DNA from 2 places in the Streptomyces sp. NPDC053493 genome. Region 1 is predicted to be linked to the other one. Evidence: riboswitches for the same ligand, from Rfam matches in the RefSeq annotation. Region 1 holds a riboswitch; the other holds the start of a gene.
The links. Region 1 has a riboswitch for glycine ahead of gcvT (glycine cleavage system aminomethyltransferase GcvT). Riboswitches for the same ligand answer to the same signal wherever they lie in the genome.
Positions count from the first base shown of each region.

Region 1 (5,378 bases):
GCCAGGATGATGCCGCCGCGCGGGCCGCCGAGCGTCTTGTGCGTGGTGGAGGTCACCACGTCCGCGTACTCGACCGGGTTCGGGTGCAGACCGGCGGCGACCAGGCCCGCGAAGTGGGCCATGTCGACCCACAGGTAGGCCTCGACCTCGTCGGCGATGCGGCGGAACTCGGCGAAGTCCAGCTGGCGCGGGTAGGCCGACCAGCCGGCGATGATCACCTTGGGGCGGTGCTCCTTGGCCAGGCGCTCGACCTCGGCCATGTCCACCAGACCGGCGTCGTCCACGTGGTACGCGACCACGTTGAACTGCTTGCCGGAGAAGTTCAGGCGCATGCCGTGGGTGAGGTGGCCGCCGTGCGCCAGGTCGAGGCCGAGGATCGTGTCGCCCGGCTGGGCGATCGCGAACAGCGCGGCCTGGTTGGCGGAGGCGCCCGAGTGCGGCTGCACGTTGGCGTACTCGGCGCCGAACAGGTCCTTGATCCGGTCGATCGCGATCTGCTCGGCCACGTCGACGTGCTCGCAGCCGCCGTAGTAGCGGCGGCCCGGGTAGCCCTCGGCGTACTTGTTGGTGAGGACCGATCCCTGGGCCTCCATGACCGCGACCGGAGCGAAGTTCTCCGAGGCGATCATCTCGAGGGTGGTCTGCTGACGGCGGAGCTCGGCGTCGACGGCGGCGGCGACGTCGGGGTCCAGCTCGTGGAGGGGAGTGTTCAGAAGCGACATGAATCGATCCCTAGGGGTCTCGGGCCCGGTCTCAGTTCCCGGCGAACGCGGTGTACTCGTCGGCGGAGAGCAGCTCGTCCGGCTCACCCGTGACGCGCACCTTGAACAGCCAGCCGCCCTCGAACGGAGCCGAGTTCACCAGGGACGGGTCGTCCACCACGTCCTGGTTGGCCGCGACGACCTCGCCCGTGACGGGGGAGTAGAGGTCGCTGACCGACTTCGTCGACTCCAGCTCGCCACAGGTCTCGCCCGCGGTGACGGTGTCGCCGACGGCGGGGAGCTGGGCGTAGACGACGTCACCGAGCGCGTTGGCCGCGAACTCCGTGATGCCGACCGTCGCGACGCCGTCCTCGGCGGCCGACAGCCACTCGTGCTCCTTGGTGTAGCGCAGCTGCTGGGGGTTGCTCATGACCTGATTCTCCTGGATCGGGGGAGTGCTGATGAACGTGGGTCTTACGGGGTGAGACGGGGAACGAGACGACCGCGTCACTTCTGGCGCTTGTAGAACGGCAGCGCCACGACCTCGTACGGCTCGTGGGTACCGCGGATGTCCACACCTACACCCTGGGTGCCGGGCTCGGCGTGCGCCGCGTCCACGTACGCCATCGCGATCGGCTTTCCGAGGGTCGGGGACGGGGCACCGGAGGTGACCTCGCCGACGACCTGGCCGTCCTTGACGACCTGGAAGCCGGCGCGCGGCACCCGGCGGCCCTCGGCGACCAGGCCGACCAGCTTGCGCGGCGGGGCGGTCTCGGCGCGCTCGGCGGCCTTCTCCAGGGCCTCGCGGCCGACGAAGCGGCCCTCGTTCGTGGTCTTCTCGAACTTCACGACCCGGCCGAGGCCCGCGTCGAAGGGCGTGAGCGCGGTGGTCAGCTCGTGGCCGTAGAGCGGCATGCCGGCCTCCAGGCGGAGCGTGTCGCGGCAGGACAGGCCGCACGGGATCAGGCCGACGCCGGCGCCCGCCTCGGTCAGCGCCCGCCACACGCCCTCGGCGTGCTCCGGCTTCAGGAACAGCTCGAAGCCGTCCTCGCCGGTGTAGCCGGTGCGGGCGATCAGCGCGGGCACGCCCGCGACGGTGCCCGGCAGGCCCGCGTAGTACTTCAGGCCGTCCAGGTCGGCGTCGGTGAGCGACTTCAGGATGCCGGGCGACTCGGGGCCCTGGACGGCGATCAGCGCGTACGCGTCGCGGTCGTCGCGGACCTCGGCGTCGAATCCTGCCGCGCGGGCCACCAGGGCGTCGAGCACGACCTGCGCGTTGGAGGCGTTGGCGACGACCATGTACTCCGTCTCGCCCAGGCGGTAGACGATCAGGTCGTCGAGGATGCCGCCGTCCTCCTGGCAGATCATCGTGTAGCGGGCGCGGCCGTTGCCCACGGTGGAGATGTTGCCGACCAGGGCGTAGTCGAGGAGCTCGACCGCCTGCGGGCCGGTGACGGTGATCTCGCCCATGTGGGAGAGGTCGAAGAGGCCGGCCCGGGTGCGTACGGCGTTGTGCTCGTCGCGCTCGCTGCCGTAGCGCAGCGGCATGTCCCAGCCGGCGAAGTCGGTCATGGTCGCGCCCAGCGAACGATGCAGCGCATCGAGGGCGGTCAGGCGGGGGGCAGTGCTCATGGGGTGGCTCCCGGGTCCCAGGGCGTGCAGGGCACGACATGCATGACGGTGAGGACGATCCTCCCCATCTGTCATGGAACCTGAGAGGTTCACCGAGGGCATCCTCGGCTTGCACCTTGGGTGGGGACGCGGCAGGGCGACCCGCTTTTCAGATCTGCCTCATCCACGCGGTACGGGGCCTGAGAGATTCAAGGGAGGTACTTGCTCCTTCGGCGCCCGGGCACGAAGCGTGACCCGGAACTCTCCCGCGCGGATTCGAGCGGCCGGTATGCGGTTGTGAGCGCTCGGACGAGCACCTGGCGCGCACATCATTGCACGGCGGTTCGGCGCGGCAAATCGCTTGCGTCTCATTACCGTTTCTTTACACTTCGTGGGCAAGGGTCTCCTCAGGGCCCGACAGGGGGAGAAGCGATGACGATCCAGCGCACCGGTGCCGTTGCCCCGACCACCGGGATACCGCTCCAGCGGGCCGCCGCCCGGACCCGGCGCCGCGCCCGGATCCTGCGCGACCTGCGCGAGCGGGCCGGCCGCAGTCCCCGCGCCCTCACCTTCGCGGCCGGCGACGTCGTGGTCGTCTCCGGGCTGCCCGGCGCCGGGAAGTCCACGCTCATGGCCCGCGCCGCCCGCGGCCGCGCCGTCGACTCCCAGGACACTCGGGAGCGCTGGGAGGCGCGGCTGCCCCGCTTCCTGCCGTACGCGCTGTGGCGCCCGTTCGCCCGGATCGCCCACTACGCCGGCCTGCGCCGCGTCCTGCGCTCCGGCGCCGGCGTGATCGTCCACGACTGCGGCACCCAGTCCTGGGTGCGCGGCTGGCTCGCCCGCGAGGCCCGCCGCCGCGGCGCCGCCCTGCACCTGATCCTGCTCGACGTCGAGCCCGGCACCGCCCGGGCCGGCCAGCGCTCCCGCGGCCGCGGCGTCTCCGGATACGCCTTCGCCCGGCACCGCCGCGCCGTCGGCCGCCTGGTGCGCACCGCCGAGGCCGGCGCCCTGCCGCCGGGCTGCGCCTCGGTCACCCTGCTCGACCGGGACGCGGCCGACGCGCTGCGGAAGATCGGCTTCCGGGAGGCGGCCTGAGCGATCCGCGGAACGTGTCCTGAACCACTCCCGCCCTCCAGGGCGTCCTTTTCGGTCACAGGGGCACCGAGCCGCCGTTAAGGTGCTGACCGCACCGTGTGCCGGAAGGGGACGACGAGATCGTGGACGTGACGTGGCCGGGCAATGAGCTCGAGGAAGTACTGGCCGCCTCGCTCGGCAACCCCGGGGCCGGCGGCCGGCTGGTCGAGGTCCTCGGCCGCAGCCCCGTCTGGGTGCCCCTGCCCAACGGCGGCGGCCCCGACAGCCCCGACCTCGACCTGCCCACCCTGGAGATCGACGGCGCCCCCTACGTGCCCGTCTTCAGCTCCGAGCAGCAGTTCCTCGCCTGCGTCGGCGAGCACATGTCGTACACCGTCGCGCCCGCCCGCGACTTCGCCCGCGGCCTGCCGCCGCAGCTCGGCATCGCCGTGAACCCCGGCGGCGCCGTCGGCGTCCCGCTGCCGCCGCCCGCCGTCGCCGAACTGTGCCGGACCGGCCGCACCGCCCTCGACGGGCCCGCCACCGGCGGCCGGGTCCGGCTCTTCGAGCCCGACTGGCAGGACGACCCGGTCGACTTCCTCGCCGCCGCCTCCGCCGAGTTCGAGGCCGCCGGCGTCGTCGCCACCGCCCGCCGCACCCTGGCCAGCGTCGAGGGCACCGAACCGGCCCTCTTCGTCGGCGTCCAGCTCACCGGCCCCGAAGCCGACCGTCACGCGCCCCTCGACGCCCTCGGCCGCGCCCTCGGCCGGGTCGAGGTGGCCTGGCCGGTCAACCTCATCCTGCTCGACGTCGCCCAGGACCCGGTCGGCGACTGGATGCTGGAGAAGGTGCGCCCCTTCTACCAGCGCGCCGCCGTGTGACGGACCCGCTGTTTAAGCTGAACTGATTCAGAACCGATCCGGAACCGATCGAGAACCGATCCAGACCGCGTTGACGAAAAAGAGGGGCGGGACCACGGTGAGCGCGTCAGGCACCGCTGCGGCCGGACAGGTCGAGCACATGCTGCGCCAGGTGGCACCCGGGCGCCACGACGCCTACGAGCAGCTGCTCCAGGCCCTCGCCGGCTCCGAGGTCCGGATGCTGCTCTGGCAGGGCACCGCCGGCTCGCCCGACGCCCAGTACGGCCACATGCAGGTCGACGGCCACGGCTACGCCCCGTGCGTCACCTCCGACCAGGAACTCGCCGCCTCCGGCTGGAACCGCGCCCACGAGCGCGTCACCGGACTGGAGATCGCCCGCGCCCTCTATCCCGACCGCTGGGGCATCTGGCTGAATCCGCACGCTCCCGGCGGCGGCGTCGGCATTCCCTGGGCGGACCTGCGCCGCATCGCCACCGGCCTGGACCGGATGCCCGCCGGCCCGCTGCGGCTGTCCGAGCCCGCCGTCGAGATCCCGCAGTTCTACGCCCTGCTCACGCAGAACGCCCACCGCACCCCGGCCGTCCGCTCGCTGCGCCGCGCCTGGGTGCAGCCCGCGCTCGGCTCCCCGTACCTCGCCATCGGCCTCGACCTGTACGACTCCTCGCCGGCCTCCGTCGAGGCGGTCCGCGCGATGATGCACCAGACGGTCTCCGCCGTCCCCGACGGGCTGCCGGTCTCCACGGTGGCCATGTCCGACGCGTACGATCCGGTCGCGATGTGGCTCCACGCCCACGCCCGCCCCTTCTACGACCGGGACGCCCACGGCGCGCCCGCGGCCCCGCCCGCCCCGGGCTACGGCTACCCGCCGGCCGCTCCCCGCCCGTACTGATACGTCCGTTCCGTTCCGCCCGGAAGCCTCGCCCACGCCCCAATTCGGCACCGCGAGAGCGCAGTTGAGCGTGATGTCCGGTCTGGTCGAATAGCGGTCGAGATGGTCCGCTCAGACGATCACGACGTCCGCATAACGGAAGCGGGCGCACCGCATCACGTTTGAGCAAACATTCCCGGTCAGGTCTGGCGGGTGATCGCGAGCCCATTGAAGACTCCCCGG
Region 1 is NZ_JBITXS010000001.1:272,910-278,287, reverse strand. Features, by position in the region: gene glyA (serine hydroxymethyltransferase) at 1-722, opposite strand, end outside; gene gcvH (glycine cleavage system protein GcvH) at 754-1,131, opposite strand; gene gcvT (glycine cleavage system aminomethyltransferase GcvT) at 1,209-2,333, opposite strand; glycine riboswitch at 2,492-2,591, opposite strand; gene ACIGO8_RS01210 (AAA family ATPase) at 2,745-3,407, shown strand; gene ACIGO8_RS01205 (enhanced serine sensitivity protein SseB) at 3,530-4,267, shown strand; gene ACIGO8_RS01200 (enhanced serine sensitivity protein SseB C-terminal domain-containing protein) at 4,365-5,156, shown strand.

Region 2 (5,378 bases), on a different contig from region 1:
GGGCGCGTACGGGCGGTGGCACGGGTGTGCGAGCCGATTGTCAGTGGCGTAGGGCAGCATCGGAACCGTGAGAGCCGCGCCCACGATCCTGCATCTCGACATGGATGCCTTCTTCGCCGCCGCCGAACAGGCGTCGAAGCCCAGCCTGCGCGGAAAACCCGTGGTCGTGGGCGGGCTCGGGCCGCGCGGCGTGGTCGCCACCGCCTCGTACGAGGCGCGGCGCTTCGGGGTGCACTCCGCGATGCCGATGGCCCAGGCGCGCCGGCTCGCGCCGAACGCCGCCTATCTGGTGCCCCGCTTCGCCTTCTACCGGGCCATCAGCGGCCAGGTCATGGAACTCCTGGGCCGCCTCTCGCCGCTCGTGGAGCCGCTCAGCCTCGACGAGGCCTTCGTCGACCTGGAGGCCGGGGGAGTGGCCGACGACGGCGCGAGCGCGCGGGCGGCGGGTGAGCGGCTGCGCCGCGACATCCTCGCCACCACCGGGCTGACCGGCTCGGTCGGCCTGGCCGGCTCCAAGATGCTCGCGAAGATCGCCTCGGAGGAGGCCAAGCCCGACGGGCTCGTGCTGATCGAACCCGGCACGGAGCGGGAGCTGCTCGGACCGCGGTCGGTACGGATCATCCCGGGCGTCGGCCCGGCGACCGGTGAGCATCTGCGGCGCGCCGGGATCACCACCGTGGCGGAGGTCGTCGAGGCGGGCGAGGACGAGCTCGTACGGCTCCTGGGGCGGGCGCACGGGGCCTCGCTGTACCGGATGGCCCTCGGGTACGACGACAGGCCCGTGGTGGCCGAGCGGGACGCCAAGTCGGTCTCCGTGGAGGACACCTTCGACGTGGACCTGCACGACCGGCTGCGGATCCGGATGGAGGTCGAACGGCTCGCGGAGCGGTGCGTGGGCCGGCTGCGGGGCTCCGGGCACTCGGGGCGGACGATCGTGCTGAAGGTGCGGCGGTACGACTTCTCGACGCTGACGCGGTCCGAGACGCTGCGGGGGCCCACGGACGACGTGGTGGTGGTGCGGGAGGCGGCGGCGCGGCTGCTGGAGGGCGTGGACACGACGGGTGGCGTGCGGCTGCTGGGCGTGGGCGTGAGCGGGCTCGCGGACTACACGCAGGAGGATCTGTTCGCGCAGGCGGAGGCGGCGGGAGCGGCGGGAGCGGCGGGGCCGGACGGGGTCGTGGAGGCGGCGGAGGCGGGGCCCCGGGTGGAGGAGGCCGCGGAGGTGCCGGGCGCGCCTTCTGCGGCCACCGAGCCCGCCGCCGAGCGGCGCTGGGCGCCCGGCAACGACGTGCGGCACGCGGTGCACGGGCCCGGGTGGGTGCAGGGCAGCGGGGTCGGGCGGGTCACCGTCCGCTTCGAGGAACCGACCTCCGCACCGGGCCGCGTCCGCACCTTCCCGGTCGACGACCCGGACCTCGAGCCCGCGGACCCGCTGCCCCTGGTCCCGGGCGGCGCGACGGGCGCCGCCGCGTAGCCGCCCTGCGGGCGGGTGGACCGACCTGCGCGGTCGCCGGTGGTCGGCGCTCGGCCGGGTGGGTGAGAGGGACCGCGCGGCGGAGAGGCGTCAGGGCTCTTCGTGGCCCGCCAGGTGGCCGAAGTCGTGGTCCGGGGGCGGGGGCGCCGGAGGGAGGGTGAGGTTGTAGTGGCGGTAGAGCTGGAGTTCCTGTTCCGGGGACAGGTGCCGGCCGACGCCGAAGTCGGGAGCGTCCTTGATCAAGGAGCGCTCGAACGGGATGTGGAGGCCGTCCTCCACCAGTTCGCTCGGCTCCAGCGGGACGAACGCGTCCCGGCTGAAGAGGCCGGTGCGGACGGCGGCCCATTCGGGGACGCCCGTCGCGTCGTCCAGGTACACCTCGTCGACGGTGCCGATCTTGTTCCCGTTCCGGTCGTACGCCTTGCGGCCGATCAGGCTGCGCGGATCGATATCGGTCTGCACGGTCCCTCCAACTGGTCGCAACTGCTCTACAACCCCTACGAAAGTGCACATCTGGGATGTCGGCCACTTGAGCGATGAGAGAAGGAACGGCGCTGGTAGGCTGGCTGTGGCCGTCGACCCCGCGCGGGAGAGTCCTCCGGAGAAAGCTTTCGGAGGCGCCGAAGGAGCAAATCCTCCCCGGAATCTCTCAGGCCCCTGTACCGCGTGGACGAGGTCACTCTGGAAAGCAGAGCGGGTGTCGGACGGCATCCGCTCTCACCGACGGTGAAAGCCGGTCCTCCGCAAGGCGGGCCGGTGAAGCTCTCAGGTTTGGATGACAGAGGGGGAGGCCGTCCGGGCACCCGCGCCGTGGTGCCCCTCGCAGGTCGTGACGACCAGGAGGCCCCCGTACATGACCGCCAACCGCACTCCGCTCTCCGAGCTCGAGCAGGGCATTCCCTTCGAGCAGCGGCATATCGGACCCGACGCCGAGGCGCGGGCCAAGATGCTCGCCCAGGTCGGTTACGGCTCCCTGGACGAGCTCACGGCCGCCGCCGTGCCGGACGTCATCAAGAACGCCGAGGCCCTGAAGCTGCCCGGCGCCCGCACCGAGGCCGAGGTGCTGGCCGAGCTGCGCGCGCTCGCCGATCGCAACCAGGTCCTCGCGCCGATGATCGGCCTCGGCTACTACGGCACCTTCACCCCGCCGGTGATCCTGCGCAACGTCATGGAGAACCCGGCCTGGTACACGGCCTACACGCCGTACCAGCCGGAGATCTCGCAGGGCCGCCTCGAGGCGCTGCTCAACTTCCAGACCGTGGTCGCCGACCTGACCGGTCTGCCCACCTCCGGCGCCTCGCTGCTCGACGAGAGCACCGCCGCCGCCGAGGCCATGGCGCTCTCCCGCCGCGTGGGCAAGGTGAAGGGCGGTGTCTACCTGATCGACGCCGACGCCCTGCCGCAGACCATCGCCGTCATCGAGACCCGCGCCGAGCCGACCGGTGTCGAGGTCGTCGTCGCCGACCTGAGCGCCGGCATCCCCGCCGAGATCGCGGAGCGCGGTGTCTTCGGCGTCCTCCTGCAGTACCCGGGCGCCTCCGGTGCCATCCGGGACATCAAGCCGGTCATCGACCAGGCCCACGAGCTCGGCGCGATCGTCACCGTCGCCGCCGACCTGCTCGCCCTCACGCTGCTCGCCTCGCCCGGCTCGCTCGGCGCCGACATCGCGGTCGGCACGACCCAGCGCTTCGGCGTCCCGATGGGCTTCGGTGGCCCGCACGCCGGCTACATGGCCGTCCAGGACAAGCACGCCCGCTCGCTGCCCGGCCGCCTCGTCGGCGTCTCCGTCGACGCCGACGGCAACAAGGCCTACCGCCTGGCCCTGCAGACCCGCGAGCAGCACATCCGCCGCGAGAAGGCCACCAGCAACATCTGTACGGCCCAGGTGCTGCTCGCCGTCATGGCCGGCATGTACGCCGTCTACCACGGCCCCGAGGGCCTCAAGGGCATCGCGCGGCGCACCCACCGCTACGCCGCGATCCTCGCCGCGGGCCTGCGCGCCGGAGGCGTGGAGCTCACCCAGGGCGCGTTCTTCGACACGATCACCGCCCGCGTCCCGGGCAAGGCCGACCAGGTCGTCGCCGCCGCCCGCGAGGCCGGTGTCAACCTCTACCGCGCCGACGCCGACCACGTCTCGATCTCCTGCGACGAGACCACCACGCGCGCCCAGCTCGCCGCCGTCTGGACCGCCTTCGGCGTCACCGCCGACGTCGAGGCCCTGGACGCCGCCACCGAGGACGCGCTGCCCGCCGACGCGCTGCGCACCGACGCGTACCTGACCCACCCGGTCTTCCACGCGCACCGCTCCGAGACCTCGATGCTGCGCTACCTGCGCAAGCTGGCCGACCGCGACTACGCGCTCGACCGCGGCATGATCCCGCTCGGCTCCTGCACCATGAAGCTGAACGCGACCACCGAGATGGAGTCGGTGACCTGGCCCGAGTTCGGCCAGATGCACCCCTTCGCCCCGGTCGACCAGGCGCAGGGCTACGTCACGCTCATCACCGAGCTCGAGGAGCGCCTCGCCGAGGTCACCGGCTACGACAAGGTGTCGATCCAGCCGAACGCCGGCTCCCAGGGCGAGCTGGCCGGTCTGCTGGCCGTCCGCGCCTACCACCGCGCCAACGGCGACCTGCAGCGCACGGTCTGCCTCATCCCGTCCTCCGCGCACGGCACCAACGCCGCCTCCGCGGTGATGGCCGGCATGAAGGTCGTCGTCGTCAAGACGGCCGAGGACGGCGAGGTCGACGTCACCGACCTGCGGGCCAAGATCGAGCAGCACCGCGACGAGCTCGCCGTGCTGATGATCACCTACCCGTCCACCCACGGTGTGTTCGAGGAGCACGTCTCCGAGATCTGCGGCCTGGTGCACGAGGCCGGCGGCCAGGTGTACGTCGACGGTGCCAACCTCAACGCCCTGGTCGGCCTCGCCAAGCCGGGCCACTTCGGCGGCGACGTCTCGCACCTGAACCTGCACAAGACCTTCTGCATCCCGCACGGCGGCGGCGGCCCCGGCGTCGGCCCGGTCGCGGTCCGCGCGCACCTCGCCCCGTACCTGCCGAACCACCCGCTCCAGCCCACCGCGGGCCCGGAGACCGGCGTCGGCCCGATCTCGGCCGCCCCGTGGGGCTCCGCGGGCATCCTGCCGATCTCCTGGTCGTACGTGCGCCTGATGGGCGGCGAGGGCCTCAAGCGCGCCACCCAGGTGGCCGTACTCGCGGCGAACTACATCGCCAAGCGCCTGGAGCCGCACTACCCGGTGCTCTACACCGGACCGGCCGGCCTGGTCGCCCACGAGTGCATCGTCGACCTGCGCCCGCTGTCGAAGTCGACCGGCGTCAGCGTCGACGACATCGCCAAGCGTCTGATCGACTACGGCTTCCACGCGCCGACCATGTCGTTCCCGGTGGCCGGCACGCTGATGATCGAGCCCACCGAGTCCGAGGACCTGGCCGAGCTCGACCGCTTCTGCGACACGATGATCGCGATCCGGGCCGAGATCGAGAAGGTCGCGTCCGGCGAGTGGCCGGCCGACGACAACCCGCTGCGCAACGCCCCGCACACCGCCGCGGCGCTGGGCGGCGAGTGGAACCACGCGTACAGCCGTGACGAGGCGGTCTTCCCGGCCGGTGTGTCGACCGCGGACAAGTACTGGCCGCCGGTCCGCCGCATCGACGGCGCCTTCGGCGACCGCAACCTGGTCTGCTCCTGCCCGCCGCTGGACGAGTACGACAACTGACGCCTTCGGCCGGCGACGGCCACGGCGCGATGAGGGCCGGTCCGGAGAACTTCTCCGGGCCGGCCCTCGGCCGTTCCCTCGTGAGCGGCGCTCAGGCCGCCGTGGTCACACCGGCCGGCGTCAGCGGCCGGTGCGGCGCGATGACCTGCCCGTCCGGCAGCAGCT
Region 2 is NZ_JBITXS010000020.1:9,231-14,608, forward strand. Features, by position in the region: gene ACIGO8_RS32670 (DNA polymerase IV) at 68-1,474, shown strand; gene ACIGO8_RS32675 (PRC-barrel domain-containing protein) at 1,565-1,936, opposite strand; glycine riboswitch at 2,051-2,149, shown strand; gene gcvP (aminomethyl-transferring glycine dehydrogenase) at 2,328-5,213, shown strand; gene ACIGO8_RS32685 (DUF5999 family protein) at 5,305-5,378, opposite strand, start outside.
Region 2: linked by a shared signal. The riboswitch ahead of gcvP (aminomethyl-transferring glycine dehydrogenase) and the one ahead of gcvT (glycine cleavage system aminomethyltransferase GcvT) in region 1 are both predicted to bind glycine.